DNA from 2 places in the Pseudonocardia sp. CA-142604 genome. Region 2 is predicted to be linked to the other one. Evidence: riboswitches for the same ligand, from Rfam matches in the RefSeq annotation. Region 2 holds a riboswitch; the other holds the start of a gene.
The links. A riboswitch is a leader RNA that binds a small molecule or an ion and turns the genes downstream of it on or off. The one in region 2 is predicted to bind cobalamin.
Positions count from the first base shown of each region.

Region 1 (7,612 bases), 3.0 Mb from region 2:
CGTGATCGCCCGACACGAGTGGCAGAACGCGTTGATCACGCGGCGCACGCTAACCGCATTTCGCGAGGTCGGCAGCGCGTGGTGGGGAATGGCACACGGTCGACGGGTCAATTGTGGCGAAAAAAGCGTGAACAACCGGTGCGCCGCTTTTCGAGCGTGCGGTCCCGCAGCATCCGCGCCCGGCGACAGGGGCCGTTCCCGACCGCCGCGACCCGGTCCCGGCTCGTGCGCGTCAGCTGCTGCCCCGGGCGAAGTCCGCGCCGAGCTGTGACGCTCCACCTGCCGACGGCCCCGGAGACGGAGACCCTGGAGCACCGGGACCGGATGGCCGAGGTCATCGCCCAGGTCGGATAGGCCGCCCCGGGGCCCATCCCCGGTGACCGCGCGGTGGGACGTTCGACGGCCCACGTGTCATCCGGAGTTGCGGTCCCCGCCCGGGTCGAGGAGGTCGGTCGGCGCCGGCGTGGACCGACGCCATCCGGTGAGCACGCCGTCGGGAGCGCCGATGTGCGCGAGTTTGCGCAGTGCCACCGCGAGTGCGGCGCGGCCGGGCGGATCGCTGGGGTGTGGACCGGCCGCAGGCCCGTGACCGGCCCGGACGGCGGCCCGCACCGCCGTGGCGATCTGCGCCTGGGCGGGGTCGCCGTAGCGGGCCAGCAGCTCCTCGAAGGATGCGAGCCGCGCCGGGTCGAACGGCCGTGGCAGGCCGTTGCGGTCGGTGAGCGGGTGCGGCGGGTAGAGGTGCGCGCACGGCACCCACCCGTCCGGGACCGGGACCGTCGCGCCGTGCGTTCGTCCGGCCCGCATCAGAGCGGGAAGCAGGTGGGTGTGGGGGCCGTCGGGGGAACGGCCGCTCGGTGGCGGGATCACGGCGTACACCTCGACCCTCCCGAGTGCGGTGTCGAACACGCGGTGCGGCGCCGCCACGACCAGCGCGGCCGCGAGCGGCGAGCCGGGCTCGAACAGCGGCCGACCGCAGCCGGCGCGCAGGATCTCCAGCAGTTCGGGGTCGGCCGTGCGGACGCAGGCGTCCACGGTCGGCGTGCCGAGACCGAGATCGAACAGCACGGCGCCCGCATCCTGGGACCGCAGCGGCGCGGGGTCGGCGCCGAGTTCGGTGACCACCCGGCGGCAGGCGCGGTAGGCCTCTGCGACCGGCAGGCACAGGGCGACGGCGTGGTTCCAGTGGTCGTCGGGACCCGCAGGTGTCTCGTACGCGAGGAGGCGGCACCCCGGCGGAACGGTGACGCGGATACCGCCACGATCCGTGGCGACAGCGCCCGCGGTGCGCAGGGCGGGCTCGTCCGACGACCGCACGAACTCGGCGATCGCGCCCGGCGCGCCCATGCTCCAGCCGGACTCGGCATCGTCGAGGTGCTGCTCGATCAATGCGGGCACGTCCGCTTCCGCACGTTCCGGCATGTCCCGAGAGTGCCATCTCCTCCACGCCTGCGCGTCCGGGATGAGCGCAGAGCTGTTTGTGTTCGGACCCAAGATCGTGGGGTGCGAGTTTGTGTCCCCATCACTAGGCTGATGCCGCTGGTGGTTCACTCCGCTTCCGGGCGGGGTGAGGCAAGAGGGAACCCGGTGCGAGTCCGGGACTGCCCCGCAGCGGTGAGCGGGAACGACCGCCGTCATGAAGCACTGGGTGTGAGCCTGGGAAGCGACGGTCAGTAGGTCCGGCAGGGCAACCTGCCGCGCCCGCGAGTCCGAAGACCTGCCGCCGGTGCGTGCGCCGACGGCGTGCGCGGATCCGGGGCCTCGCGGGTGGGCCGGGCGGATGCGGGCACCGGTGTGCCCGCGGAGCCTGCTCCTGCGTGCGTTCCGGGTCTACCACCGCTCGCGAGGAGAGAGCCGTGACAGAACACCCCCGCCTGGGCAGCACCGTCCTGGGATACCCGCGAATCGGGCCGGATCGGGAGCTCAAGCGCGCCGTCGAGCGCTACTGGCGCCGCGAGACCACCGCGGACGAGCTTCGGGCGACCGCCGTGGAACTGCGCCGGGCCACCCGTGCCGAGATGACCGGCCTGGGCTCCGTGCCGGGCAACACGTTCTCGTTCTACGACCAGATGCTCGACGCCGCGCTCGCCGTGGGTGCCGTGCCGCCCCGGTTCGCCGAGTTCGCTGCCGGTGACCCGCTTGATCTCATGTTCGCGATGGCCCGCGGCGCCGAGGGCGTCCCGGCGCTGGTGCCGGAGCTCTCCCCGGACACCCGGTTCCGTGCGTGGCTGCGGACCGCGCTCGACGACTTCCGCGAGGCCCTGGCCGACGGCGTCGTGACCCGGCCGGTGCTGATCGGGCCGGTCACGTTCCTGCTGCTCAGCAAGTCGACGGTGTCCGGGTTCGCACCACTGGACCTGCTCGACGATCTCCTGCCGGTCTACGCGCAACTGCTCGGAGAGCTGGCCGAGGCCGGGGCGGAGTGGGTGCAACTGGACGAGCCGGCCTTCGCCGCGGACCGCACCCCGGCCGAGCTCGACGCGCTGCACCGCGCCTACGCCCACCTCGGCGGACTCACCGTGCGGCCTGCGCTGCTGGTCGCGGGCTACTTCGGCGCGCTCGGCCCGGCGCTGCCGGTGCTCGCTTCGGCTCCCATCGACGGCGTCGCGCTGGACCTGGTCGCCGGGACGGACGATGTCGCCGGGGCTGCCCGGCTGACCGGGCTGCGGGACAAGACCGTGCTGGCCGGTGTGGTCGAGGGACGCAACGTGTGGCGCACCGATCCCGACACGGCGCTGAGCACGGCGGCGATACTGCTGGCTAGCGCGGGCCGGGTGGAGATCGCGACCTCGTGCTCGCTGCTGCACGTGCCCTACGACGCTGCCCGGGAGACCGCACTGCCGGACGAGCTGCGGCAACGGCTGGCCTTCGCCCGGGAGAAGGTCGCCGAGGTGATCCTTCTGGGCCGGGCGATGGCAGGGGAGGAGGACGTCGCAGGTGAGCTGGCCGCGGCCCGTGCCGTCGCCGGTCGTCCGGCTCATCGCGACGACCGGGTCCGTGCCCGGCTCGACGCCCTCGGCGCGGATCACTACCGCCGCCCGGCCGGCGACATCCGAGCCAAGGTCCAGCAGGCCGCGCTCACCCTCCCGCCTGTCCCGACCACCACGATCGGCTCCTTCCCGCAGACCAGGACGATCCGCAGCGACCGTGCGGCGTTCCGGGCCGGCCGGATCGACGCGGCCGAGTACGAACGCCGGATGCGCGCGGAGATCGAGCGGGTGGTCCGGCTGCAGGAGGAGATCGGGCTCGACGTCCTGGTGCACGGCGAGCCCGAGCGCAACGACATGGTTCAGTATTTCGCCGAGCACCTCGACGGCTTCGCCACGACGGAGCACGGCTGGGTGCAGTCCTACGGGTCGCGATGCGTGCGCCCGCCGATCCTGCACTCGGACGTCTCCCGGCCCGAGCCGATCACCGTCGGCTGGAGCACCTACGCCCAGTCCCTGACCGACCGCCCGATGAAGGCGATGCTGACCGGGCCGGTCACGATCCTGGCCTGGTCGTTCGTTCGCGACGACCAACCCCTCAGCGACACCGCGCGCCAGGTCGGGCTCGCCCTACGCGACGAGGTCCGCGATCTGGAGGCGGCCGGCTTGCCGATCATCCAGGTCGACGAGCCCGCTCTGCGCGAGCTGCTGCCGCTGCGTGCGGCCGCCCAGCCCGCCTACTCGGCCTGGGCGACCGACGCGTTCCGCCTGGTCACCGGCGGCGTCGCCGATACCACCCAGGTGCACACCCACCTGTGCTACTCGGAGTTCGGCGACGTCGTCGGGGCCATCGACGATCTCGACGCCGACGTCACGACCGTCGAGGCGGCCCGATCGCGGATGGAGGTGCTCGACGTCCTCGGCGCCGGGGTGCCGCGCGGGCTCGGGCCGGGCGTCTACGACGTGCACTCCCCGGAAGTTCCGGACCAGGCGGAGATCGGTGCGCTGCTGCGTGCAGCCCTCGATCGGATCGGCCCCGACCGGCTCTGGGCGAACCCGGACTGCGGGCTGAAGACTCGCGGGGAGCCCGAGGTCGTCGCCACGTTGCGCAACCTGGTCGCGGCGGCTGCCGGGGTGCGCTCGGGGTCGTCGGGCTGAGCACCCTCCGCACGACGGCGCCCCGCCCGGCTCGGGTGGGGCGCCGGGCGAGACCGAGCTACTCGGCACGGCGGTCGGGTGATGAAGTGCAGGTACTTCTCGCATTGCACACCGGTCACCGTCAGCCCGGGCCACGAAGAAAAGCCCTCACCCAATCTGGTAAAAGCCTTCTCCTTTCATTGCCATGAGCCTTCCAATCATTCTTGCGACGATCACAGTGCGGAAAGGCGAGCGAACGCTGGAATCTCGTTAGCATCGGCGTCATGCCGAGCACAGTCGTTTCGCCGGACGGTACGGAACTCGGATTCGAGACCGTCGGCGACGGGCCGCCGATGCTGCTCGTCCACGGCGCGGCCGCCGATCGGCGCCGGTGGGCGCCGGTCCAGGAACAACTGGCGCGGCACTACCGCGTCCACATGCTCGACCGGCGCGGCCGAGGGCTCAGCACCCGAGAGGCGCCCGCGTACGACATCTGGCGGGAGGCCGAGGACATCGCCGCGGTCGCGGAGTACCTCGGTGGGGACGTCTTCGTCGTCGCGCACTCCTACGGCGCGCTCTGCGCGCTGCACGCGGCCCAGATCACCGGCGCGTTCGGCAGGCTGGTGGCCTACGAGCCGCCGCGGCCCGAGCCCGGCGGGTTCGTGATCCCGCCCGAGACCGTGGCCCGGATGCGGGCCACCGCCGACCCGGAGGAGATCCTGACGATCTTCGTGCGCGAGGCGCTCCAGCTGCCTCAGTCCGCCGTGGACGACGTGCGCGGAACGGACTTCTGGCGGACGCGGGTGGAGGCGGCGCACACGATCCCGCGTGAAGTGGAGTGCGTCGAGGCGTTCGTCGCCGACGAGCGGTTGGGCAAGATCTCGGTGCCGGTGCGGCTCTTCGCCGGCACGGAGAGCCCGGCCTGTTTCCGGCTGGCGGTGGACGCGGTTGTCGAGCGGGTGCCCGGCGCGGACGTCGTGCCGATGCGGGGCCAGGGGCACCAGGCGATGGACTTCGATCCGGAGCAGTTCGTCGCGGCGGTGCAGGCCTTCGAGGCGGCCTGAGCGAGGATGACACAACGAATGACGGGCAAGGTCGCGCTGATCTCCGGCGCGGCCCGCGGGCAGGGACGAAACCACGCTGTGCGTCTCGCGGCGGAAGGCGCGGACATCATCGCCTTCGACATCGCCGCCCCGGTCCGCGCCCAGGGCGCACCAGCGGCGTCCCCAGCCGACCTGGCCGAGACGGTGCGCCTCGTGGAGAACCTCGACCGCCGCATCGTCGCCACCGAGGCCGACGTCCGCGACGGGGACGCCGTGGCCGACCTCGTCGACCGCGGCGTGGGCGAACTCGGCGGCCTCGACGTCGTGGTTGCCAACGCCGGCATTTACGGTAAAGCGGGGCCGGTGGCCCAGATGACCTCGGCGGACTGGCAGGCGGTCATCGACACCAACCTGACCGGGGTGTTCCACACGGTCCGTCCCGCGATTCCCCACCTCATCTCGCGCGGGGGCGGAGCGGTCATCATCACCAGCTCCTCCATCGGACTCAGGCCGGTACCGAACATGGCTCCCTACAGCGCCGCGAAGGCAGGCCTCACCGGGTTGATGCGAACGCTCGCGCTCGAGCTGGCGGAGCACTCGATCCGGGTGAACTCGATCAACCCGACCACGGTCGGCACGCCGATGCTGCTCAACCCGGCCAACTTCAGGCTCTTCCGGCCTGATCTGGACAACCCGACGGAGGAGGACGTCCGTCCCGCCTACCGGTCCCTCAACGCGCTGCCAGTCGCCTACCTCGATCCCGACGACATCAGCAACGCCGTCCTCTTCCTCGCCTCGGACGACGGGCGCTACATCACCGGCGTCGCACTTCCGGTCGACGCCGGGTACGCCGTGAAGTGACCCGCGGCTGCTGGGCGTCGATCGTCACGATGTGAGTGGATCGCCGGTGCCGACGGTGCGGCGGATCGTGGCCAACAGGGCCGTGGCCGACGCGCTGAGGCGTCGGCCCGCCGGCACGGCCACCGATGTCTCGTAGCACGGAACGTGCCGTCGCACCGGGACGAGAACGATCCCGGGCGCCCCGTCAACAACGGATGCCATGATCATCCCCGTGGCCAGCCCGTGCCGGACGAGGTCGAGCACCGTGGCGGCGTCGTTGATCTCGTAGGTCACCTCGCGCGACACCCCGGCCGCGGCGAAGGACTGGTCGTTCGCATCACGTACGCCCCAACCCAGTGGGAAGTCGACGAACACCTCGTCCCGCAGCTCCGTGAGATCCACCGACTCGCGAGTGCTCAGACGATGCGAGGCCGCCACAGCCAGCAGGATGGGCTCGCGCGTGAGGGGTGTGACGGTGAGGCCGGGCACCCGTCGCGTGGGCAGTGAGACGAAGGCCAGGTCGAGCCGGCCGTCCCGCACCCGCTCGGCGTTGCCGGGCGAGCCGCCTGCGTACCGGATCTCGACCGTGACGTGTGGGTACTGGGACCGGAACGTCGCGAGCACGTCCGGCAGGCTGAGCAGGCGCATCGCCTGCAGGATCCCCAGCGTGACGGTGCCCCGCAGGCCGCCGGAGACCTGCTCCACCGCCTCGCGCGCCGCCGCCGCGGCCGCGAGCGTTGCGCGGGCCTCGGGCAGCAGCGCGCGCCCGGCCTCCGAGAGCTTCACACCGTGGTGGGTGCGTTCGAAGAGAACGGCTGCCAGTTCCTTCTCGAGATTCCGCACGGCGGCCGAGACGGCCGACTGCACGATGTGCAGCCGGGAGGCCGCACGGGTGAAGCTCGCCTCGTCGGCAACAGCCACGAAGGCGCCGAGGTGTCGCAGTTCCACACCCTCGAAGGTATCTCGATTCGCGATCGCGACCAGCGCGCTCGTTCGTCGCTGGGGCTGGCCGCAGGCTCGCACGCTGGACTTATGACCTTCGATCACTGCGTGACACTGCGCGTACAAGCACCGGCCCGGCCCAGCTCGCCCGACGTGGTCGTCGTCGGAGCCGGACTCGCAGGTCTCTACCAGTTGCACCGCCTGCGGGAACTGGGGTTGAGCTGCCCCACGACCTACCTCGGACTGCAGGTCGCCGGCTTCCCGAACATGTTCACCATCACCATCACCGGCCCCGGCAGCCCCTCCGTACTCAGCAACATGATCGTCTCGATCGAACAACACGTCGACTGGATCACCGACTGCCTCACCCACATCGACGGCCAGACGATCGAGGCCTCCCCCGACGCCCAACAGCGGTGGGTCGCCCACGTCACCGAGACGGCCGAGCAGACCCTGATGAACCACGCCAACTCCTGGTACGTCGGCGCCAACATCCCCGGTAAACCACGGGTCGTCATGCCCTACGTCGGCGGCGTGGGTAGATACCGGGAGATCTGCGACGAGGTCGCTGCCACGGGCTACGAGGGCTTCCTGCTGACACCGTCCGAGTAAGACAGGCGGCATGCGGCCGGAAAACTGCAACCGAAGGTGCCTCGCCGGTGTTCCTTTCGCTGTATCGCCCGCTCGTGGCATTCACAGATAAGGACCACACGATGAACACCG
Region 1 is NZ_CP192045.1:5,448,900-5,456,511, reverse strand. It holds gene ACQPZQ_RS24715 (DUF6925 family protein) at 412-1,422, opposite strand; cobalamin riboswitch at 1,527-1,739, shown strand; gene metE (5-methyltetrahydropteroyltriglutamate--homocysteine S-methyltransferase) at 1,857-4,085, shown strand; gene ACQPZQ_RS24705 (alpha/beta fold hydrolase) at 4,349-5,128, shown strand; gene ACQPZQ_RS24700 (mycofactocin-coupled SDR family oxidoreductase) at 5,147-5,968, shown strand; gene ACQPZQ_RS24695 (LysR family transcriptional regulator) at 5,993-6,895, opposite strand; gene ACQPZQ_RS24690 (hypothetical protein) at 6,980-7,501, shown strand; gene ACQPZQ_RS24685 (hypothetical protein) at 7,576-7,612, shown strand, end outside.
Region 1: another riboswitch for cobalamin. It lies ahead of metE (5-methyltetrahydropteroyltriglutamate--homocysteine S-methyltransferase); the one in region 2 lies ahead of ACQPZQ_RS11420 (precorrin-8X methylmutase).

Region 2 (7,612 bases):
CCGTGCCGCGACGCAGTGCCGACACCCGTGCAGAGATCCGGGCGGTCGCGCTCGAGCTGTTCGCGCAACGGGGGTTCGAGCAGACGAGCCTGCGCGAGATCGCCGAGCGTCTCGACATCACGAAGGCGGCGCTCTACTACCACTTCCCGTCGAAGGACAAGCTGATCTCCGAGCTCTTCAGCCCGTTGGTCGTGGACCTCGAGGCGTTCAGCATCGACGCCATGGCCTCCGGCCCGGAGGGGATGCGGGCCACGCTCGACGGCTATCTCGAGCTGTGCCACCGGCACAAGATGCTGTTCCAGGGCTTGCTGCGCGACTTCGGAGCGCTCGCCCGGCTGGACGTGCTCGACGCCCTCGTCCGCAAGCGGGTCGAGCTGGACCGGGCGCTGGTGGGCAGCGACCGCCCCGCCGACCGGGCCCGCGCCGTGATCGCCTTCGGCGGGCTGCAGGACTGCGTGGTCCTGATGGCCGAGGAGCCGCTCGAGTCCTACCGGACGGCGGCGGTGGACGCCGCGCTGCGCGCCCTGCTGCCCGACTGATCACCGTGAGATCGGGGTTTCGGCCCGTCGACGGGCTGGCAGCCGAATGTCACGACAATCATGGCGGCGGCCGCTGGTTGGACGTGGCCGAGTGCCGCGGCACAGACTGTCCGGCGTGGATCGCGGGAGAGTGTCGTTCGTCGGGGCCGGGCCGGGGGCAGCGGACCTGATCACGTTGCGGGGCGCGCGGCGGATCGCCGAGGCCGATGTGGTGATCTGGGCTGCGAGCCTCGTCATGCAGGAATGCATAACCGAGCACGCCCGCGCCGACGCCGAGCTCGTCGACTCGTCCACGATCGCGCACGAGGACGTGCTCGCGATCTACCGCCGGGCTGCCGACCAGCGGCTCAAGGTTGCGCGCGTGCACTCCGGGGACCCATCGCTCTGGGGCGCCGTGCAGGAGCAGTACGACGCGGCGCAGGCCTTCGGTCTCGACGTGGAGATCGTGCCCGGCGTCTCCGCGTTCGGAGCCGCCGCAGCCGTCGCGGGCCGGGAGCTGACGATCCCCGAGGTGGCCCAGTCGGTGGTGCTCACGCGGCTCGAAGGCGGCAAGACCCCGATGCCGGAGCGGGAGAAGCTGCGCGAGTTCGCCCGCCACGGCACCACGATGGCGATCTTCCTGTCCGCGGCGCGCACGGCCCAGATGGTCGACGAGCTGCGCGCAGGCGGCTACCCGGACGAGACCCCCGTCGTGGTCGCCTACCGCACCAGCTGGCCCGACGAGTTGACGCTGCGTTGCCGGCTCGACGAGGTCGAGGCCGTGTGCAAGGAGCGCAAGCTGTGGCGGCAGACGTTGTTCCTGGTCGGCCCGGCGCTCGGGTCGGCGGGCACCCGCAGTCACCTCTACCACCCCGGGCACTTCCACACGTTCCGCAAGCCCGACGCGGCCGCCCGCCGGGAACTGCGGGCCGCCCGCGCCGCAGGACGCCCGGCCCCGTGAGAAAACGAGCGGCCCTTCCGCACGAACCTCTCCGCCGAGCGTGCCGTTCGTTCCGGAGGTCGTCGGGGCCCATGGGCACGGGGCGGGTGGCAGCGTGACGATCACCGTCATCGGGGTCGATGGGGGGCCACTGCCTCCGGGGGCCGAGTCGGCGCTGGCTGCGGCGGAGGTCGTGGTCGGGGCGGCGCGGCATGTGCAGCGGCTGTCGGTGCCCGCCGGGGCGGAGCAGCTCGTGCTCGGGCCCGTCGGACCCGCGCTCGAGAAGCTCGCCGGGCGCCGGGCCGTGGTGCTGGCCAGCGGCGACCCTGGCTTCTTCGGGATCGTCCGCCTGCTGCGTGAGCACGGTCACGAGCCCGTCGTGCTGCCTGCGCTGTCGAGCGTGCAGGTGCTGGTCGCCCGGGCCGGCCGATCGTGGGACGACGTGGCGGTGGTCAGCGCGCACGGGCGTGCCCTGGGTCCCGCGGTGAACGTCTGCCGTGCGCGGGGGGCCACGGCCGTGCTCACCGGGCCGGGCGCCGGGCCTGCCGAGATCGGTGCCGCGCTGGACGGGTGGCCGCGCACCCTCGTCGTGGCCGAGGACCTCGGCGGTCCGGACGAGCGGGTGACGACGGTGCCGGCCGCAGAGGCTGCAGCCCGTTCGTGGAATCCGCTGAGCGTGCTGCTGTGCTTGCGGCTCGATGAGAAGGCGGCGAGCCGGGGTTGGTACGCCGGTGGCGAGCCGGCGCCCCCGCCCGGCGGGTGGGCGTTGCCCGACGAGGCGTTCGAGCACCGCGCGGGGATGGTGACGAAGGCCGAGGTGCGGGCCGTCGCGCTGCCCCGCCTCGCGCCCCGTCCGGGCACGCTGGTCTGGGACGTCGGTGCCGGGTCGGGATCGGTCGCGGTCGAGTGCGCCCGGCTCGGCGCGGCGGTACTCGCGGTGGAGCGGCGGGACGACGACGTCGCCCGGGTGCGGGCCAATGCGAGCGCCCACGGCGTCGAGGTCAGGGTGGTACCGGGCGTGGCGCCCGACGTGTTCGCCGGGCTCCCGCACCCGGACGCCGTGTTCGTGGGCGGCGGAGGGCCGGAGGTCGTCGCCGCGGCGGCGGCCGTCGGACCGCGGCGGATCGTCGTCGCACTCGCCGCGCTGGACCGGGTCGCTCCGACCCGCGCCGCCCTCACGGCCGCCGGATACGCCGTCGGCGGCGTGCAGGTGGCGGCGAGCCGCCTGGCGGAGCTGCCCGACGGGTCGGTGCGGCTCGCGGCCACCAATCCGATCACGCTCGTCTGGGGAGAGGTTCAGGATCGATGACGATCGCGCTGTTCGCCGTCACCGAGGCAGGCCGCCGGGCCGCCGCCGAGGTGGCAGGCCCGCTCGGCGCCACCGCGCACGAGCTCGGCGAGTTGCCGACGCTGTGGCCCGGGCTGGACGGGGCGGTGTTCTTCCTCGCCACCGGGGCGACCGTGCGGCTGGTCGCCCCGTTGCTGGCCGACAAGCGCACCGACCCCGGCGTGGTCTGCGTGGACGAGGCGCGCCGCTTCGCCGTGGCGCTCACCGGCGGCCACGAAGGTGGGGCGAACGCGCTGGCCACCCGGGTCGCGACGCTGCTGGGTGCCCAGCCGGTGATCACCACGGCGTCCGACGCGGTGGGCAGCACGGGCCTCGACGAGCTGGTGCAGCTGCTCGGTGCGGCCGTCGGCGGCGACCTCGCCGCTGCCGGCACGGCGCTCCTGGACGGGGCCGCGCGCCTGGAGAACCCGCTGGGCTTCCCGCTGCCCCCCTTCCCGCCCACGACCGGCGAGATCCGCCACACGATCGTGATCACCGACCGCGTCGCCCTAGCCGAGGAACGCAGCGGCTCCCAGGAGGAGGTCGGAGCCCCGGGCACACCGACCGCCCACGCGGCGCAGGACCCGGACGCCGCCGCGGACCGGAGGACGCCGGCCGCCCGGAGCGTGGCGGCGAGCGATGCTGTCGAGCAGAACGCCACCGGAGCGGGAGCCCCTGCCGAAACCGCGGGTGTCGCCCGTGCGCAGGCCGGGGCAGGGGTCGGTTCCGGGGCCCTGGTCGGCGAAACAGGCGACTCGCGGGGTGGGGACGGCACCGCGGTCACCCGGCTCGTGCCTCCCACGCTCGTCGTGGGGATCGGGAGCGCCCGCGGCGTTCCGGCGGAGGCGGTGGCGGCGACGCTGAGCCGGTTGGAGACCGAGTACGGCCTCGACCTCCGCGCGGTCCGCGCCTACGCGAGCGTCGATCTGAAGGCTGCCGAGTCCGGCATCCTCGCCGCGATCGCCCCGGCCCCGCTGCGCACCTACCCGGCCGCCGCGCTGGCTGCGGTCGAGGTGCCCAACCCCAGCGAGGTCGTGCGGAGGGAGGTGGGCACGGCCAGTGTCGCGGAGGCGGCAGCGCTGCATGCCGCGGCCGATCTGGCTGCCGGGGCGCCCGTCGAGCTGGTCGTCGAGAAGATCAAGGGCGACAACGTGACGGTCGCGGCCGCCCGGATCCGCCCCCGCGGACGGCTCGCGATCGTCGGGCTCGGGCCCGGTGCCGCCGACCTGCGGGTGCCGCGGGCCGAGGCGGAGCTGCGCCGCGCGTCGATCGTGGTGGGGCTCGACCAGTACGTCGACCAGGTGCGCCACCTGCTGCGGCCGGGCACCGAGGTGCGCGCCAGCGGGCTCGGCGACGAGGAGCAGCGCGCCGCCGACGCCGTCGCCCTCGCCGCGAAGGGGCACGCCGTGGCCCTGATCGGCTCCGGCGACGCCGGGGTGTACGCGATGGCGAGCCCGGCGCTACAGGGCGCAGGGGCTGACATCGAGGTGGTCGGGGTGCCCGGGGTGACCGCAGCGCTCGCCGCCGCGTCCCTGCTCGGGGCCCCGCTCGGCCACGACCACGTGCTGATCTCGCTCTCGGACCTGCACACGCCGTGGGAGGTCATCGAGCAGCGCGTGGCGGCCGCCGCGGCGGCGGATCTCGTCACCTGCTTCTACAACCCGCGCAGCCGCGACCGGCACTGGCAGCTCGGCGCGGCCCTCGATGCGTTCCGGGCGCACCGGCCGCCCACCACTCCCATTGGCGCGGTGCGGCAGGCGGGCCGGCCTGGGCAGCGGGTGTGGACCGCCGCGCTGGCGGACTTCGACCCCGCCGAGGTGGACATGCTCACCACCGTGGTCGTGGGATCGTCGGCGACGCGGATGGTCGCCGGACGGATGGTCACCCCCCGCGGATACCGCTGGATCACCCGATGATCGTCCACCTGGCCTGCGGTTCTCCGTGTTCGCGGAGAGCTCGGGTTATGCTCGCGATCGATCGGCAGCGAGGAACCCGGTGCGAATCCGGAGCGGTCCCGCCACTGTGACCCCGGTTCGTCGGGGGAGCCAGACCCACGCCGCCGATGGCCATCGACCCGTCCGGGCGCGGACACCCGGGGAGGAGAACGAGCGTGCGCAGCAGCGTGCACCCCATCGAGGTGGAGTCGTACGCGATCCTGCGTTCGCGCCTCGACACCACCGATCTGCCGCCGCTGACCCGTGCGGTCGTCGAGCGAGTGGTCCACACCAGCGCCGACCCGAGCTGGGCCGGTGACCTGGTCTGCGACGAGCAGGCACTGCGCGCGGGCCGCGCCGCGCTGCTCGCCGGGGCGCCGCTCGTGACGGATGTGCGCATGGTCGCGGTAGGTGTCACCTCCCGGCCCGCCACGGTCGCCCTCGACCTGCCCGGTGTGCGTGAACTCGCGGCTGCCGACGGGCTCACGCGCTCGGCGGCGGGGATCCGCGCCGCCGTTCGTGAGCATCCATCCGGCGCCGTCTGGGCCATCGGCAACGCCCCCACCGCGCTGGTCGAACTGCTGCGGTGCGCCGCATCGGGCCTGGTCACCACACCGCTCGTGGTGGGGCTGCCCGTCGGGTTCGTCGGCGCGGTGGCGGCGAAGGCCGGGCTGCGCGCCGCCGGGTTGCCCGCAGTGTCCAACCGCTCCGAACGGGGTGGGGCCGCCGCGACGGCCGCCGCCGTCAACGCGTTGCTGTACAGCGAGGAGACCGCATGAACGTCCCGCCGGTGCTGCTGGTCGGCCACGGAACGGTGGACGCCACGGGCGTCGCCGAGTTCGTGGCGTTCACCGGACGAGTGCGGCGCCGGCTCGCAGCCGAGGGCGTCGACGTGGACGGCGGGTTCATCGAGCTGTCGCAGCCGACCGTGCACGAGGCATGGACGGCGCTGGCAGGTCGTGGCCATTCCACGATGGCGGCGGTGCCCATGGTGCTGGTGGGCGCCGGGCACGCCAAAGGCGACATCCCCGCTGCCCTGCAGCGGGAGGTGCTGCGCGACCCGGCCACCAGCTACGTGTTCGGCCGCCCGCTCGGCCCGCACCCGGTGCTGCAGGAGTTGCTGGACGAGCGGATCGCGGCTGCGCTGAACGGCGAGGACGGCACCGGCACGGCCGTGCTGCTGGTCGGGCGCGGATCCACGGACCCGGACGCCAACGCCGAGGTCTGCAAGGTCGCCCGGCTGCTGCAGGAGGGCAGGGCGTACGACTTCGTCGAGCCCGCGTTCGTCTCGCTCGCCCGGCCGGATGTCGCCACCGGGCTCGCGCGGTGCCGGGCGCTCGGGGCACGCCGCGTCGTCGTGGCGCCCTACTTCCTGTTCGACGGCGTGCTGCCGCGCCGGGTCGTCGAACAGTCCCTGGCGTTCGGGGTGGAGCACCCGGACGTCGAGGTCCGCGTCGCGGACTACCTCGGCGACTGTGACGAGCTCGCCGGGCTGGTCGTCGAGCGCTACCGGGAGGCGCTGCACGGCGACATCAGGATGAACTGCGACACCTGCGCCTACCGGGTGCTGCTCCCCGGGTTCGAGGACAAGCTCGGCGCGGCGCAGACTCCCCACCATCATCCGGACGACCCGGCGCACGGCCATGGGCACGGCCACGGGCATGCGCGCGTCGACGCGGTCGTTGGGGAGTGAGTATGAGCGAGTGTGCGAGCGAATCATCGGTACAGCGCTTTCGCGCAGCGCTGACCGAGCGCAGCGAGGGATTGCGATGAGCGAGCACTACCTCGTCGGTCTCGACCTGGCCGGGCGCCGGGTCGTCGTGATCGGTGGCGGCACGGTGGCGCAGCGGCGGGTCGTCGGGCTCCTGGCGGCCGGTGCCGACGTGGAGGTCGTGGCGCCCGAGGTCACGCCGGCCGTCGAGGGGATGGCCACGGCGCAGGAGCTGCGCTGGACCGCCCGCCGGTACCGCGACGGCGATCTCGACGAGGCCTGGTACGCGGTGGCCTGCGCCGATGATCCTGCCGTGAACGCGGCGGTCGCCGACGAGGCGCAGCGGCGGCGGATCTTCTGCGTGCGTGCCGACGACGCCCCGTCGGGCAGCGCCGTCACCCCGGCCGTCGGCCGCCACGACGGGCTCTCTGTCGGAGTGCTGGCCGGGCGACGCCCGCGCCGCTCGGCCGCGGTCCGCACCGCGCTGGTGGAGGCGCTGCAGACCGGACTCGTGGACGACTCCGTGGAGCCGGTCCGGCCCGGCGTGGCGCTCGTGGGCGGTGGTCCCGGCGACCCCGAGCTGATCACCGTGCGCGGCAGGCGGTTGCTCGCGCGGGCCGACGTCGTGATCACCGACCGGCTCGGCCCCCGCGAGCTGCTCGACTCGCTCGCCCCGCACGTCGAGGTGATCGACGCGGCGAAGATCCCCTACGGGCGTGCGATGAACCAGGCCCGGATCAACGAGTTGCTGGTGGAGCACGTGCGGGCCGGGAAGTTCGTGGTGCGGCTCAAGGGCGGCGACCCGTACGTCTTCGGCCGGGGGTTCGAGGAGGTGCTCGCGTGCGCCGAGGCGGGTGTGCCGGTCACCGTCGTCCCGGGCGTGACCAGCGCGTTCGCCGCACCGGCTGTCGCCGATGTGCCGGTGAGCCACCGCGGCGTGGCCCACGAGATCGTGGTGGTCTCCGGGCACGTGCGGCCCGGCGACCCACGCAGCCTCGTCGACTGGGAGGCGCTGGCGCGGTTGCGCGGCACGCTCGTGCTGCTGATGGCGGTGGAGCGGATCGGTCTGTTCGCGGAGACGCTGATCGAGGGCGGCCGCCCGGCCGACACTCCCGTCGCGGTGGTGCAGGACGGCACGATGCGGGTTCAACGCGCGGTCCGCGCCACGCTGGCTACGGTGGC
Region 2 is NZ_CP192045.1:2,495,894-2,503,505, forward strand. It holds gene ACQPZQ_RS11400 (TetR/AcrR family transcriptional regulator) at 3-539, shown strand; gene cobM (precorrin-4 C(11)-methyltransferase) at 655-1,479, shown strand; gene cbiE (precorrin-6y C5,15-methyltransferase (decarboxylating) subunit CbiE) at 1,574-2,767, shown strand; gene cobJ (precorrin-3B C(17)-methyltransferase) at 2,764-4,701, shown strand; cobalamin riboswitch at 4,704-4,860, shown strand; gene ACQPZQ_RS11420 (precorrin-8X methylmutase) at 4,896-5,498, shown strand; gene ACQPZQ_RS11425 (sirohydrochlorin chelatase) at 5,495-6,412, shown strand; gene cobA (uroporphyrinogen-III C-methyltransferase) at 6,489-7,612, shown strand, end outside.